DNA from 2 places in the Solibacillus cecembensis genome. Region 2 is predicted to be linked to the other one. Evidence: predicted binding sites of a transcription regulator. Region 2 holds the regulator's gene; the other holds the start of a gene.

Region 1 (8,329 bases), on a different contig from region 2:
CCAGTCACCTTTCATTACTTTTTCTCCTGAATGAATTGCTTGAGGACTCCACTCTATATTCACTTTGTCTTGCGGGTTATCACGCATGGATACCGTCATCATACCAACATAGCCAACACCGTTCACATACTTCCCACCATAGCCTGCGTTACTTATATTCGTTGGCATATTCTCAAAAGTCGGAAATGAATCTAAATCCTCTTCAGCTCGTAAAACATATGAAAGAGTTACCGTACTCCCATCGTAAAATGCTTGCTCAATAATTATCTCAATCCCATTGCTTTCTTCAACTAAACCAATATCTGTACTGATCTCCTCATATGCTTGATAGTAGTCTTCTTGTGAAATGAAATAGTCGAATGCCTGACCAATAATGGGGATTTGTGTAACAAAGTTAGCAAATGCAGGTGAAACATAAACAGATGAAATTAGACCAATCGATAGAATTCCCACGGCAGCAGTATATTTAACCATTCGTTTAAAAGGGAATTTCCGTTGCTTCTTCTCTTGCTGAAAAGCGTCATCCAAAATAGCGTCTAATTCTTTAGAAGGAACAGGAATTTCATTCATAGCCTCTTTAAATCGGTTTTGTTCGTTCATCTATGTACACTCCCTTCAATGTCTTTTTAATTTTCGCTAACGCTCTTTTGCCGTTCGATTTCACTGTACCAAGCGGTTCGCCAAGTACCTCTGCTATTTGTTCGAAAGTCAAATCCTCATAATATTTTAAGAGTAGAACCGTTTTATATTTTTCATCTAATCGATAAATAGCATCAAGTAAGTCCATCTTTTCATCAGATGTTGCGATTTCAGTGGAGAGAGATTGAAATTTTAACTCATCAATTAAAATCACGTTCTTTTGTTTTTGAAGTACACCAAGCGATACATTGATACAAATTTTCATCAGCCATGTCGTGAAATACTTTGGCTCTCGTAGCTGATGAATGGACTCAATCGCCAGCAGCACTGTTTGCTGGAAAACATCTAAAGCATCCTCCTCATTCCGAACATAACTATAAGCAGTCCTATAAAGCTTCTCTTTTTCTTGCTTCAGTAAAAATAGAAGTGCTTCCCGGTCCCCTCTGATTGATTGTTTTACTTTCTTTTCGTTAACCGTCATCCTTTTCACCACCTTATCTATTAGAGAGCTGACCATCAAAAAAAGATGCACTTTTCTAAAATAAAAAAGACATATTCAAATGAATAAGTCCTTATTGTACACTTTTTTTATTCAAATAAACTGAGACGTTAGTTAAATAAAAAACGTCTCCAAAGCGTCGTTTGGTCACATTTCTTAACTTAGCGTTGGAAATCCCCATAATTTTGAAGGTACTCCTTATTGCACTAAACTGCTTCGTTAGTTTAAGTGCATTTCTCCACAATCCTTATAGTTACATTAACATAAATATCCAACAAAAAATCATCTAACCTCTAAGAAATCTACAGAGGTGAGAGGATTTTAATCAAACTTTATTACAAAGCTACATCTATGCCTATCCTTGTTTATTACAGCCTTCTTTGATTCATCTTCTATAGTTGGCCACCTTCTTACTCTTTTGGTCAAAAAACACCCCTTTAGATAAGGTTCAATCTAAAGGGGTGTTCATCACATTTTTTTATATACTTTGCGAATTTATTTTATAATCCACACTTCAGCTGCGCACTACAGTTTGTACATGTGTTACAGCCGCCCATTTCCTCTACCGTACCTTGACGGCATACCGGACATGTATTTCCTACTTCTGAACCGATTGTTACATCCGTATCTGCTAGTGGTTTAATAGTATCCACTAATACAACTTGGCGTTTTACTACGACTTCTTCTTGCTTTAATTCTTCAAATTCCATTTGCTCATCTGAATTTGATTCTTCGGCTTTTAGCGTTAGTACTTGTGAATCACGTGAACCATCCACGTATACTGTACCGCCTTTTGCTCCACCTTTATATAAACGCTCGTACACATTTTGCACTTGCTCAACTGTGTAACCTTTTGGCGCGTTCACTGTTTTCGAAATCGATGAGTCGATCCAGTTTTGGATAATGCACTGTACATCGGCATGTGCCTCTGCTGATAATTCCATCGAAGCTTTGAACCAGTTCGGTAAATTATTTTCATCTACACCTGGGTTTGCATCTAAGTATTCTTTCACGATTTCCGCTTTTACTTCGATAAACTTCCCTAAACGACCTGAACGGTAATAAGTGAAGCTGAAGTAAGGCTCAAGTCCTGTTGCAACTCCGACCATTGTCCCAGTAGACCCCGTAGGAGCAACTGTTAATAAGTGAGAGTTACGAATACCGTTTGCGATCACGCCTTCACGAATATGCTCTGGCATTTTTTTCATGAAGCCTGTGTTTGTAAAAGCTTCACGTAAACGAGCAGTTTCTGCATCCGTTGCACCTTGCAAGAATGGGAAGCTACCGCGCTCTTTTCCAAGCTCAATCGATTGTTCATAAGCGGCAATCGCAATTGTTTTAAAGATTTCGTCAACAAGTGCATTACCTTCATCTGAACCGTATTCTTTTTCACAGTAAATAAGTAAATCGGCAAGACCCATAACACCAAGACCAACACGGCGTTCACCAAGTGCTTGCTTTTTATTATCGTCTAAGAAGTACGGTGTTGCGTCGATTACGTTATCTTGCATACGTACGCCGACTTGAACCGTTTGACGTAATGCTTCATAATCAACTGTTTTCGTTTCTTTATTTGCAAACTGCGCTAAGTTTACCGCAGCTAAATTACATACTGAATATGGTGCTAGTGGTTGTTCACCACACGGATTCGTTGCAACTACTTTTTGACCATAGCTTTGTGCATTCGTCATATCATTCGCATTATCGATGAAGAAAATACCTGGCTCAGCAGCATACGTCGCACAAATATTTACTAAGTTCCAAAGCTCTTTTGCTTTAATTGTACGATCTGTACGAACAGGATAGCCGAGCTTTTCCCATTCACGAACATCGCCAACTTCATGCCATTTTTCATTGTAATCTTTCATTTGCTCTGGTGTGTAATTTGCCACATCCGGGAAGCGTAATGGGAAATCTTCATCATTTTCAACAGCAGCCATAAATTCTTTCGTTAATGTTACCGAAATGTTCGCACCTGTTAAAAACTCTGGATTGTGTACAGAATATGTACCACCGTCGCGTAATTTGGATTCTGCATCACGGATAATTGCCGCGTTAAAGCCACCGAAGCCTTCGATGTTTTTAAAGTTAACTATTCCTTGATACATAGCATCTTCTTGCTGTGTTAACGGCTTGAATTTCAACTTTTCTTTCGCTAAACGGATAATTGATTCATCCGCTGTATTTTCAATTAAATAACGTAAAATACGTGGATTTTGCATTTTTGAAATAATAAATTCCACGATATCTGGATGCCAATCTGCTAACATAATCATCTGAGCGCCACGTCTTGAACCACCTTGTTCTACAAGATGAGTCAACTTAGCAATATCATCCAACCAGCTAACTGATCCAGATGATTTACCATTTACACCGCGCGCTAATGTGTTGCGTGGACGTAGTGTGGAACCGTTCGTACCAACACCGCCACCACGACTCATAATTTCCATTACTTGCTTACGGTGATCACTAATACCTTCACGAGAATCCGCTACAAAGGGCATTACATAACAGTTAAAGAATGTTACTTCTGTTTCAGAACCTGCCCCATAAATAACGCGTCCAGCTGGAATAAATTTCAGGCTTACAAGCTGCTCATAAAACTTCTCAAACCATTCTTGGCGTTTTTCTTCCGTCTTTTCTACGGATGCTAAACCTGTTGCATTTCGTTTCGCAATTTGCTCATAGTAAATTTCTAAAGGCTTTTCGATAATATCTAACGAACGCATAATAATACCTGTTGCTTGCTCGCTCTCGTCCAATACATGTCGATAATCTGCTTCAATCATGATTGAGGCCATCTTATTTTCATGGTCAATCGATTGAATAATTCCGAGACCACGTGCAGGGAATTTCGGATCTTGTTTGACCGTTAATACAACAAAATCTCCTGCTTTTAACGTTTTCTTTTCCGTATCCTTAAAAGAATAACGATCAATCATTACAAGACGAGATACCCCTTTATGCGTAAGATGCATATCGGATGTGATTGAATGCACCTGGGGGAATTGTTCGATATCTTGATTTAACTGATTAATTTGGATGGTTTGCTCTAATACACTTGCCATCAATAAAGCCTCCTTTTAAAAATCACTCTAATAATTATTGTTCCCAACAAAAACCAAAATCAAACACAATATATTGTGTTTGATTTTTCATTTAGAATCTATATGTTGATTTTCATTTATTTCCTTAAAAAGATTACAATATAAATTTATTTCAATCAAGGGGTTGATTTTTTTAAGATTTCGTAAACCTCACTCATATCAACGTTTCCCGCATTAAAAATATTTTCACGAAAAATAAAACAAGTGTTCGTAACTTATTTTTTGAAGTTCCACTCATCTGTCAAGTATTTAGATTGCTCTAATTGTTTGACATAATGAAGTTGTTCTGCCGTTAATTCATACGGAACTAAGTCAATGTCCAATGCCTCTTCAAATCCTTCTGAGAACGCCTTCACGCACTGTTCAATCGTAAAAGGAGTTGATGCTAATCGATTCATCGCAACCGCCTTCTCAGGCAATTTTAAACGCATTTTCTCTTTCGCTTCAGGCGTTGCAAAACGGAATAATGATAATAATAAATCTTCATCAAGTTCTAATAAAATTGCACCATGTTGAAGTATAACACCCTTTTGACGAGTTTGCGCACTCCCAGCAACTTTCTTCCCTTCGACAACCAATTCATACCAACTTGGCGCATCAAAACAAACCGCGCTTTTCGGTTTTTTTAAATCAGCCAAGCTTTCCTGCGTCTCTGGAACACTAAAATAAGCATCCAAACCTAATTTTCTAAACCCAAGCAATAACCCCTCACTCAATACGCGGTAAGCTTCTGTAACCGTTTCAGGCATATCTGGATAGTTTTCAGAAACAATAATGGAATATGTAAGTTCTTGATCATGTAAAACAGCACGTCCACCTGTTGGGCGACGAACAAAACCTAAATTTTGATCCTTCACTGCCTGCAGATTAATATCGCGCTCAGCTTGTTGAAAATACCCAATTGATAACGTCGCAGGGTTCCATTCATAAAAACGGATGATTGGTGGCATACTTCCCTCACTATGCCAATCTAATAACGCTTCATCTAACGCCATATTAAAACTAGGACTACACGGACCTGAATGAATAAAATACCATTGTTTTTTCAAAATCACATCTTCTCCTCTAATTCAATTTCCCCTTGGCGTAATGACGTCCAGATTTTTTTCGAGCCCTCTCGAAAAACTCTCCTTAAAAATCTGTGACATCCGCCGGGGCTTGGGTCAACACGATGGTGATCACAAAGGCGTTGTCACAGGACGTGACGGGTTTAGCCTTTGTTCCCCTATGCAGCAGTTTTTGAAACTCCTCTGAATAAAATTGGAGATTTGACATTCATCCTCCACTTATTAAAGAGGCAACTTTCGCTGAAACAGGTTAACTATTTTAACAAACTGACTCGACTAACTGTAATACATCTCTTATAATAGACATAGAGAACGAAAGGGGCAATTTAGCAGTGACAATACTTTATACCATTTTAGCTGTTTTAGCGATTATTATCGTTTATGTATTAGTAAATTCATATCGATTAAAAAAAGCTGTAACAAATTTAACACAAGAACAATTTATTCAAGGCTACCGCAAAGCACAATTAATCGATTTACGTGAACCAAAAGAATTCGAGGCAGGCCATATTTTAGGTGCCCGTAACATTCCGACAACACAATTTGGTACACGCCATAAAGAAATTCGTCCAGATTTACCAGTTTATCTATACTGTCAAAACTCTGGTCGCAGTGCGCGTGCAGCATTGTCATTAAAGAAAAAAGGCTACACTCAAATTTATCAATTACAAGGCGGCTTCAAAACTTGGACTGGTAAAGTAAAATCAAAATAAAATCTAACATCCAGCTCCCTATTTTTATAGGGAGCTTTCTTCTTAACTTGTATCACTGCAATTATGTGAGCATACCTTTAATTGGAGTTTCTTCTATATATAAAGGTAGCTGTTAGAGGTCGAACAACTAACATCTAGTAAAATTGGACAAAATTAGAGAAAAAGAAGGTTTTATTATATGAAAATCGCCGCGCCAAAAATCGCGAATCACTTGCCAAAGCAGTCCTTCCATGATGTGCAAATGGAAGATGAGTTGGAACTTTATGATTGCCAAATAATCGACGATGAATTCGAAAGTGAACAACTGGATCACGTACGTATTTCCACTGCCCATATTAAAAATTCAAATTTAATTGGATCTAGCTTTTCAAAATCAGATTTTCTGGATGTTACTTTTGAAAACTGCGACTTATCAAATGTTCGCTTGGACGGCTCTAATATACACCGTGTCCACTTCAAAAATTGTAAACTGCTTGGCGTCAACTTTACAGATGTTCGCTTTGGCAATGTGACATTCGAGCACTGTATCGGTAACTTATCGGTTTTTTCACAGTCCAAATTTGATAAAGTGCGATTTGTTTCATGTGAACTAAGACAGACTGATTTTTATGACTGCACCTTTAAAAGCATTGAATTTGAACAATGCAATATTAACGAAGCAAACCTCGAAGAAACGAAACTTGCGAAAGTTGACTTAAGTTCATGCACGTTTGAAACGTTAACAGTTGGCATCAATTCATTAAAAGGTTGCACCGTTTCTGCACAGCAAGCAGCACTACTCGCCTCACTTTTAGGGTTGATTGTTAAATAATCAATTACGCCTCGGCGTAATTGCGTCCAGATTTTTTCGAGCTCGGGGCCACAGGACGTGGGTCAGTCAGCCGTTGTCACACGATGTGACGTTTTTAGGCTGACTTCCTCTTTTAAAGCTCCCCCTTAAAATCTGTGACATCCGCCGGGGGCTTAACTTGATTCAGTGGGGGAGAACCCCACTGAATCAAGTTAAAATAAGCCGATTGAAGTATTAACCACTTCAATCGGCTTATTTTATACTTTTATTTTCGTTGCTTCCTTTAAAGCTTTTTCCTCTACGGGAATCCGCACTGCGAGCATCGCAAAATTTAATAGTGTGAAACAAACGACGGTAAAATACGCTTGAAACATAAGTGGCAGCACTAAAATTTCAAGACAGACGACGACGTAATTCGGATGTGGGATAAACGCATATGGACCTTTTTTGACAAGCGTTGCCCCAGGTAAAATAATGATTTTCGTATTCCAGAACGACTTTAATGAGGTAAGACACCAAATTCTCATGAGCTGTAAAAATAGGAAAACAGCGAGCAACAAGTAATTTGGCGTCTGTGATAAGTTACTATACATCACCTCGATAATGAGGCAAACAAAAAAACTACTATGCAATAAAATCATGTAAGGATAATGAGAAGCCCCTACCTCATACGCTCCTTTTGCTAGCATCATTTTTTCATTGCGTTTCGCCACAACAATTTCCACTAGCCTTTGCAAGATAATCAGGATGATAATGACTGTAAATACCACATCAATCCCTCCATTCCAGCAAAACCGCTTCCCCGCTAAAGCCAGGACCTAATGCCACTAATAATCCTAGCGTGTTCGCTGCCGATTCTTTCAACATAAATTGTTCGAGCACATACAGAACCGTTGGCGACGACATATTGCCGTGATGCTTTAAAATCTCTCGGGAAATGGCAGTGTGTACGCTGTCTAATTGCAATGCCTCCTCATATGCATGCAGCACTTTTTTACCGCCAGGATGTGCAACAAAATGATCAATTTGCTCTGGCTGAATGTCATAATCATTTAAAAATTGATGGATAAACGGTCCGAGCCATGTGGCAATAATATTCGGTATGCTTTTAGCAAACACGACATGCAAGCCCCCATTTTTCACCTGCCAGCCCATCACCTCCTCAGAATTTGGCATCCATTTTGATTTTCGCCCAATAATATGCGGTACTGGCTTGTCCTGCTCCAGTTCTACTTGATCCCCACATATGAGCACACAAGCCGCGCCGTCCGCAAATAATGACGCCCCGACAATATTGCTTTTTGTATAATCGTCTTTTTGGAAGGTTAAGCTACATAGCTCAATACAAACGACGAGTACTTTCGCTTTTGGATACGCTTTGCAATAATCAAAGGCGCGACTCACACCCGCAGCCCCTCCAGCACACCCAAGTCCCCAAATCGGCATGCGAACGACTTCATCTGAAAATGGCAGGATATTCATGACACGTGCATCAATACTTGGTGTGGAAATAC
Region 2 (8,329 bases):
TGGGATCGCTTCTAATAATTCTAATTTGTATTCGTCGCCAACTTGCTCATAAATCGCTTGTGCTTCATTACGAGAAACCGCTTTACGATCGATTTCGATATTTTCAGCGATAATTTTTTTCATTTCTTTTTCAATTGCCGGTAAATCTTCTGCTGTAATCGGCGTCGGTGCATCGATATCATAGTAGAAACCTGAATCAATAACCGGACCAATTCCTAATTTCACTTCCGGGAAAAGTCGTTTTACCGCTTGTGCAGTTAAATGCGCTGTTGAGTGACGTAAAATTTCTAATGCTTCTGATGATTTATTCGTAATAATCTCAATTGCACCGTCTTGCTCAATACCTGTTTTAGCATCGATTAACGTGCCATTAATTTTACCTGCTAATGTAGATTTTTTTAGACCTGGGCTAATTGAACCTGCAATGTCTAAAGTAGATGTGCCTTTAGCGAATTCCTTCACTGCGCCATCTGGGAAAGTTAATTGAATCATTTCTGACATGTTGTTGTCCTCCTTATTTTTGGCAAAATAAAAAGCACCGTCCCTGGTAAAGGGACGATGCTGTATATGCTCGTGGTGCCACCCTTCTTCCTTCTTCGTAAAATACGAATAAGAAGCTCTCGGTCAGTTAACGTACTGAGAAACGTTGACGGATTTGCCCCGCCACTGCTCCAAGGTAGTAAAGGTTTACGCTTGTGCTAGGAAGCTCGCAGCCATGACTTCCCTCTCTAATAGCTAGTTCATAAAACTTGTTGTCCTTTTCAAGGCATTTATTAATGTTGTTAATTACTACAGTAGTATACGCTCGTTTCATGCGGATTGCAACTGCTAATAAACGATTTTTCCGAAAAATTACAGACGGCGGTTAATGCCATCCATCTGAATTGGGGTCGTTACCGCTTTAATCCGCTCCATTACACGCGCAGCTTTCACAACCTCGATATCGCCACGCTGAGACTGTGCTAAATGATGCTCTAGTCCTGCGTAATCAAAGTTTGACGTAATAAAGGTTGGTAATTCTTCACTCATACGATAATGCAGAATCGTCCCTATTATTTCATCGCGCGTCCATGCTGACATCGTTTCAGCGCCAATATCATCCAGCATCAAAACAGGTGCTTTTTTCACAAAATCAATTTTCCCATTTAATGTATTATCTGAAATCGCATTTTTCATTTCACGTAAAAATTCTGGTACAAAAACCACAACCGAACGCACTTTTAATGAAGCGAGTTCATTGGCTATCGCACCAAGCACGAAGGATTTCCCTATACCAAACGGACCATATAAGTAAAACCCTTTTTTGGGTAGCACACCTGTACGACTAAATTCTGCAACAAATTCAGCTGCTTGATCCGCAATGCTCAAACGGGAGTGATTGTCGATGGCTAAATCTTTCAACGTCGCCTTTAAGACATCTTTTGGCATATACATACTTGAAATCATATTTGCCACATCACGTCTTTCGTCTTCTCGTAACTTTTGCGCACACGGCACATAGGTCGTATCAATCGCATTGTATGTCGTATACAATTTCGGGACGTGCCCCTTTAACAAGTTCGTACAATTTCTCGTATCACCACAGCCACAGCAATCTGTATCTTGTGAAATGTATTCATACAGCTTCGGTAAACTAATATCAATCATTTGTTTCGTTAACTGTTGATTATGTTCTAGTAAAAATTGTTGCACTTTCGGATGCTCGACGGTTTCCCTACGCATCTCTTCAAAACGCGCTTCAAATGACGGCATTTTTTTCTTTATTTGATTTAACTGTTCATTTATCGGTTCGATTGGAATTCACCTACTTTTGTTGTTGATCTAGTTTCTGCAATATTTTCAAACGTTCTTTTTCAAAATCGACTGCACTTGTGTCTTCTTGCTTCGGTTGTTCATCCCGCTTATAAAACCAATCTGGCACTTGCTCATTACGTGTATTTTTGCGAGACGCCGGTGGTTTTTGAAACGGTTTACTCGGATTCGTTGAAGGTTTTGGCGTAGCACTTTCTGTTTTCCACTGCGCATATTTATCACGTTCTTGGCGCGCTAAATCCATCGCTTCTTTCGCCGTTTTTAAATGCTTACGACTCCAGTGATCAGCTATTTTTTCAACATAACTTCGCGGCAACTTCATATCCGTAGAAAGCATGACATATTCGAGCAAGACATTCACAACACCCACTGGCATACTGTATGTGACAACTAAATCTTCCGCGAGCTGAATCGACGAAGGGAGCGGTTCCTTGCCTTTATTAATATCTCGCAAAACTTGTACGGGTGGTGTCGTTTCTAAGTATTGAAGCAATTCCTGCTCCTTCGATAAATTTTGTGGAGCCGTTTCTTCCACTTGCTTACTTTGGAAAGTCTTTGTAAACGTCGGTGCATCTTTTGAGACAGCTAGCTTATAGTAATCTGCAGCAGCCTTTTTCAGCTTTTCTGTCGGCAACTTCATTTGCTCATCCAATGCTAAAATAACGACTTTTTGCATATCGATTGGGGACAGCTTATATAAAAAGGACAGCTTGGCAATCATTTCTCGCGCTTCAATCGTCAATGCAGAAGAAGGGACAAGTTGCTCTGATAAGCCTGACTGTAATAATTGAAAATCAAATTGTTCATAATAAAACGGATAATCTTGTTGCTTCGGTGCTTCTTCTTCATTAAAATCAGTCGGAACATTCGTATGCACAGGTTTGTACACATCAATAAACGTCCGGGTCACTTCTTCAAATGCTTCATTATTTGGTTGCGCAATAAATCGTTGGCGCAGTTTTCGATAAGGACCTTCTCCAATTTTACTGAACAAAAACATCGACAGTAGCGGATCTTTAAAAAAACTTTGGGCATCTAATGGACGCACAAGCTCATATATAAAATGACGGCTAGTCCCTAAATCCTTTTTCCACGTACGTAATAACCCGATTGCTTCTAAAGCAATGCGTGCTTCGAACACTTTCGGTAGCGGCATCGACAATACATTCATTAAATAATAATGGTTCATCTCTTGTGGCGCATAGCTTTCCGCCTCTGCCCATAACGTTAAATAAAGACTAATCGGTTCTGCCCCTGTTAATGGTTGATAAAATAACGTGACAAGCTGGCGTTCATTTGTCGATAATGCGTGAGGGAGCTTGATTTCAAAATGATCCGTAGGCTGTAATTCTTTCATCAAATGAACCATTTTTTGTACCTCCCTCTGAATTATTTATCATGTGATTGACGGATCATAATCTCTTTTAGTTCTTCAATAAAAACGGTAATGTCTTTAAATTGACGATAAACCGATGCAAATCGAACATATGCAACTTCATCGATTTTCGCTAAACGGTCCATCACCATTTCACCGACATCTTCTGAGCGTACTTCGGCATTTCCTACACGACGTAGCTCTTTTTCAATGTCCATCACAAGCTCTTCTAACTGATCTAGTGGTACCGGACGTTTTTCACAAGCACGAATAAGCCCACGTAAAACCTTTTCACGCGTAAATTCCTCACGGGAACCTTCTTTTTTCACAACAATTAATGGTGTTTCTTCTATTTTTTCAAACGTAGTAAATCGAAAGCTACATGATTCGCATTCACGACGTCTTCGTATTTCTTTATTATCATCAACAGGTCTAGAGTCTACAACACGTGTTCCGTTGTATTGACAAGCTGGACATCTCATAGTTTTTTTCTCCTGATTCTTAAGTCATAATCGTATTATAACAAAAATAACGCGCGTGAAATAGTCATTCCTGCGCGCGCATCGTTTCCGAAAATTATACAGCTTCTTAATATGTATGTGCAATAGAAAAAACCTTTGCGAGAAAATAGTAACTTTTCGCAAAGGATTTATTTCACTTTAATCAATTACGCCTCTGCGTAATTGCGTCCAGATTTTTTTCGAGCGAGCTCGAAAAACTCCCCTTAAAATCTGTGACATCCGCCAGGTGCTTTAACTTGATTCAGCTGAATCAAGTTAAGCGTTTACTGTTGCAAGTTCTTTTGCAATTTTCACTGTTAAGTCTACTACACGAGCAGAATAACCCCACTCATTGTCATACCAAGCTAAAACTTTTACTTTACGATCACCTAAAACGATTGTCGTTAAACCGTCTACTGTAGAAGAGAAAGTCGTTGTGTTGAAGTCAGAAGATACAAGTGGCTCCATTGTGAAGTTTAAAATACCTTTCATTTTACCTTCAGCAGCCGCTTTGAATGCATTGTTTACTTCTTCCACTGTCACGTCTTTTTCTAAGTCTACTACTAAGTCTACTAAAGAAACATTCGGTGTTGGTACACGTAATGCCATACCATGAATTTTGCCATCTAATTCCGGTAACACTAAGCGTAATGCTTTTGCTGCACCAGTTGAAGTTGGAATAATTGATGATGCACAGTTACGCGCACGACGTAAATCTTTATGTGGGTTGTCAATGTTGTTTTGGTCATTTGTATAAGCATGAACTGTTGTCATTAAACCGTTTACAATACCAAACTCATCATTTAATACTTTCGCTACTGGAGCTAAGCAGTTTGTTGTACAAGATGCATTTGAAATTACATCATGTTTTGATAAATCTAATTTCTCGTCATTTACACCTAGAACAACCGTAATATCTTCGTTTTTACCTGGAGCAGTTAAAATAACTTTTTTAGCACCAGCTTCTAAATGCATCGCCGCTTTGTCACGGTCATTAAATTTACCAGTTGCTTCGATAACGATATCTACGCCCATCTCAGTCCAAGGTAATTTTAACGGATCACGTTCGCTCACTAATACAACACGTTTACCATTTACGATTAAAGCGCCTTCTTCTGCTTCAACTGTTCCAGGGAAAGTACCATGATTTGTGTCATACTTAATTAAATGTGCTAACGTTTCAGCTGGGTAACTAGCATTAACTGCTACGATATTTACATTACCTTGCATCATCGCTTGTCTGAAAACCATACGACCGATACGGCCAAAACCATTGATTGCAATAGAAACTGTCATATTATTTAAATCCTCCTAAAAGTACGATTAAGTCTAATTGTTATATTCGCTCATTAGTATAACACATTTTTTCTAATAGTGAACATATTTAAACAGCAATAAATAAAGTTGTTATTTTCTGAAAACGATTTCATATGCACTTAGAAAGAGTTTATCGCTCATCACAAATAGAATGCATCGTTAAACAACAAACGATGCATTCTACATTACAAAATGTTATTCACTTTTAGTAAACTTAATGATTTGCCACTGCTTCAAAATTTGCTCTAATTGCTTCGCCGTTTCTTCTAGCATGCCATTATTAAAAATAACGGCATCTGCTAACGCTTCTTTTTCGGCAACTGGTATTTGTGTTGCGATACGAGCGTGTGCTTCTTCCATCGAAAAACCATTGCGCTCCATTAGGCGTTGGAGTTGGTTGTCCTCTGATACAGTAACGACCAAAATCTTCTCGACAAAATGCTGCAATTTGCTTTCAAATAATAACGGAATATCCATAATGACGGTTTGTTCCCCTTTTGCCACATGCTCATCCCGCTGACGAATCATTTCCGCACGAATGGCTGGATGAATAATGCCATTGAGCACCGCGCGCTTTTCTTCATCATGAAAAATAATCGCACCTACTTTTGCACGATCCATCGTCCCGTCAGCTGCAATAACCTCTGGACCAAATGCCTCGGCAATTTTCTGTAATGTATTTGAACCGGGCCCCACTACTTGGCGCGCTACTAAATCAGCATCGACAATCGGTAGTTTATACGTCTCCAGCATTTTAGCGACCGTGCTTTTTCCACTTGCAATACTTCCAGTTAAGCCAATAATCATATGATTACACCTCTTATTTTTGACAATATGGGCAATAAACAGATGTTCTTCCGCCAATGACCATTGAGTTTGTTTCTGTACCACACGCTAAGCATTCTTTTTTACCGTACATTTTCAATCGATGTTGCATCGTTCCTGCCCCGCCATTAATACTGCGATAATCTGAAATGGTCGAGCCGCCTGAGTCGATACTTTCTTGAAGCACGTCACAAATAACTTGAAACAAAGCTTCTTTTCTTGCCTGACTGATGCGATTTGTTTTACGTCCAGGATGAATACCCATATTAAAAAGTGCCTCGGTCGCGTAAATATTACCGCAACCGGAAATGACTTGGCCATCCATAATGACTTCTTTAATGGGCTTATTCGCATATTTCAGTTTTTCACTTTGCGCCAAAAAGTACGCACAGGCATCTTCATCAAACGGCTCGGGTGCCATTTTCAACAATGGTGGGTGATCCGCGATTTCCTTCAAAAAACGCAATTCCCCAAAACGGCGAATATCGGAATACACTAACAGCTCGCCTGTCGATAATGTAAAAATAGCATGGACATGTTTGCGGAATTTTTCTTCAGTAATTTCCAGCACATCATTCACCACAAACCACGCGCCACTCATGCCTAAATGATTTACTAAAACAAAGGACTCCCCTTCATTTTCAAGCATGAAAAATATATATTTCGAACGTCTTTTAATTTCTAAAATCGTCCTATTTTGAAGCAGTTGTTCAAATAACTGCGGTTCCATATTTTTAACAATCGCTTGCTTGCCTGCCTCATTGGAAGCAAAAATCACGCTGGATAATGCGACTTTTTCGATTGTTTTCCCTTCCACAATCGGTTTTAAATCGCGGACAACGCCTTCAACTTCTGGTAATTCTGGCATGATGACAACTCCTTACTTCGCGTCGTACCACGTGTCGCCATATGAAAAATCAACTTTCAATGGCACGATTAATTGAATCGCATTTTCCATTACTTCTGGTACGATACGCTCTAAAATTTCGATTTCCTCTTTCGGTGCTTCAAAAATTAATTCATCGTGCACTTGTAACAATAATTTCGCCTGCAAGCCTTCTTGTTGCAAACGCGCATCCATATCAAGCATCGCCTTTTTAATAATATCTGCCGCACTTCCTTGAATTGGCGTATTCATCGCCGTTCGCTCTGCAAAGCTACGCAAATTGAAATTCGAGCTAGTAATATCCGGTAAATAACGACGACGGTTTAATATCGTTGTGACAAAACCTTGTTTCTTTGCCTCAACAACAATCGAATCCATGTAATTTTTTACACCTGGGAAGCTTGCTAAATAGTTTTCGATAAATGTTGCCGCTTCTTTACGAGTAATGTCTAAGCTTTGAGATAAACCATAATCACTAATACCGTATACAATTCCAAAGTTTACCGCCTTCGCTGTTCTACGCATATTGCTCGTCACTTCATCCGCCTCGACATTAAATACATCCATCGCGGTTCTAGTATGAATATCCATCCCTTGTGTAAACGCATCGACTAACGCAGGGTCCTCACACATGTGCGCTAATACACGTAATTCAATTTGAGAATAGTCCGCAGCAAATAAAATCCAGTCTTTTTTAGATGGGATAAACGCCTGTCTAATTTTTCGCCCTTCTTCTAAACGAATCGGGATGTTTTGTAAGTTTGGATCTGTTGAACTTAAGCGACCTGTTGCCGTTAACGCTTGTTGGAAACGCGTATGCACTTTTGAATCTTCATGATGAATTTCTTTCGTTAAGCCTTCAATGTACGTCGATTGCAGTTTCGCCAATGTTCGGTACGTTAAAATATGCTTCACAACTTCATGTTCTGATTGAAGCTTTTCTAACACGTCCGCTGCGGTAGAATAGCCTGTTTTTGTTTTTTTAATGACAGGTAAACCAAGCTTATCAAATAAAATAACACCTAGTTGCTTCGGTGAATTAATATTAAATGTCTCACCTGCCGCGTCATAAATCGTTGCCTCAATCACATCTAGTTTTTGCTTCAAGTCAGCACCCATTTGCTGTAATGTATCGGCGTTTACTGTAATGCCCTCGCTCTCCATCTTCCCTAAAATATGAGCAAGCGGAAGCTCTAACTCTTTATATAACTCAAACTGTTCATTCGTTTTTAATTTCTCTTCTAAAACAGGCTGAAGCTTCCAAATCGCCATTGCTTTACGGCTTACATGATCCGCTAATACATCGGCTGCTGGTACAGCCCATTTGGCACCTTTTCCATAAACCGATTCATTGGACTTCACATTTTGATATCCAAATTCCTTCGCATGTGTCGCCACATCATCACCGGAAGTAGACGGTTTCATAATGTAAGAAGCTAATAATAAATCAAATTCCACACCCTTTAATTCGATACCTAAACGGTGAAGCATCGCTTGTGTTGCTTTACTATCTGTCACATACTTTTTCTTCGTAGCATCTTGTAGCCATGTTTTTAAGGCACTATTTTCTACTACATTATTTATAGCCGTAAAAATTGTATTACTGCCATCTGT

What was found. The regulator NrdR, encoded in region 2, represses ribonucleotide reductase genes. The targets are predictions, from matches to a motif close to AACACNATATATNGTGTT.
Region 1: ACQKIH_RS15330 (vitamin B12-dependent ribonucleotide reductase) is a predicted target of NrdR. The motif match lies at 4,269-4,286, and genes of this name have one in related genera.

The regions. Positions count from the first base shown of each region.
Region 1 covers NZ_JBNNMF010000017.1:59,448-67,776, forward strand. The annotation lists gene ACQKIH_RS15320 (DUF4179 domain-containing protein) at 1-600, opposite strand, end outside; gene ACQKIH_RS15325 (sigma-70 family RNA polymerase sigma factor) at 578-1,120, opposite strand; gene ACQKIH_RS15330 (vitamin B12-dependent ribonucleotide reductase) at 1,639-4,206, opposite strand; gene ACQKIH_RS15335 (lipoate--protein ligase family protein) at 4,461-5,297, opposite strand; gene ACQKIH_RS15340 (rhodanese-like domain-containing protein) at 5,645-6,025, shown strand; gene ACQKIH_RS15345 (pentapeptide repeat-containing protein) at 6,204-6,836, shown strand; gene ACQKIH_RS15350 (isoprenylcysteine carboxyl methyltransferase family protein) at 7,073-7,585, opposite strand; gene ACQKIH_RS15355 (type III polyketide synthase) at 7,587-8,329, opposite strand, start outside.
Region 2 covers NZ_JBNNMF010000005.1:33,681-42,009, forward strand. The annotation lists gene thrS (threonine--tRNA ligase) at 1-501, opposite strand, end outside; gene dnaI (primosomal protein DnaI) at 853-1,794, opposite strand; gene ACQKIH_RS05965 (replication initiation and membrane attachment family protein) at 1,805-3,181, opposite strand; gene nrdR (transcriptional regulator NrdR) at 3,202-3,669, opposite strand; gene ACQKIH_RS05975 (glyceraldehyde-3-phosphate dehydrogenase) at 3,964-4,983, opposite strand; gene coaE (dephospho-CoA kinase) at 5,200-5,811, opposite strand; gene mutM (bifunctional DNA-formamidopyrimidine glycosylase/DNA-(apurinic or apyrimidinic site) lyase) at 5,825-6,697, opposite strand; gene polA (DNA polymerase I) at 6,710-8,329, opposite strand, start outside.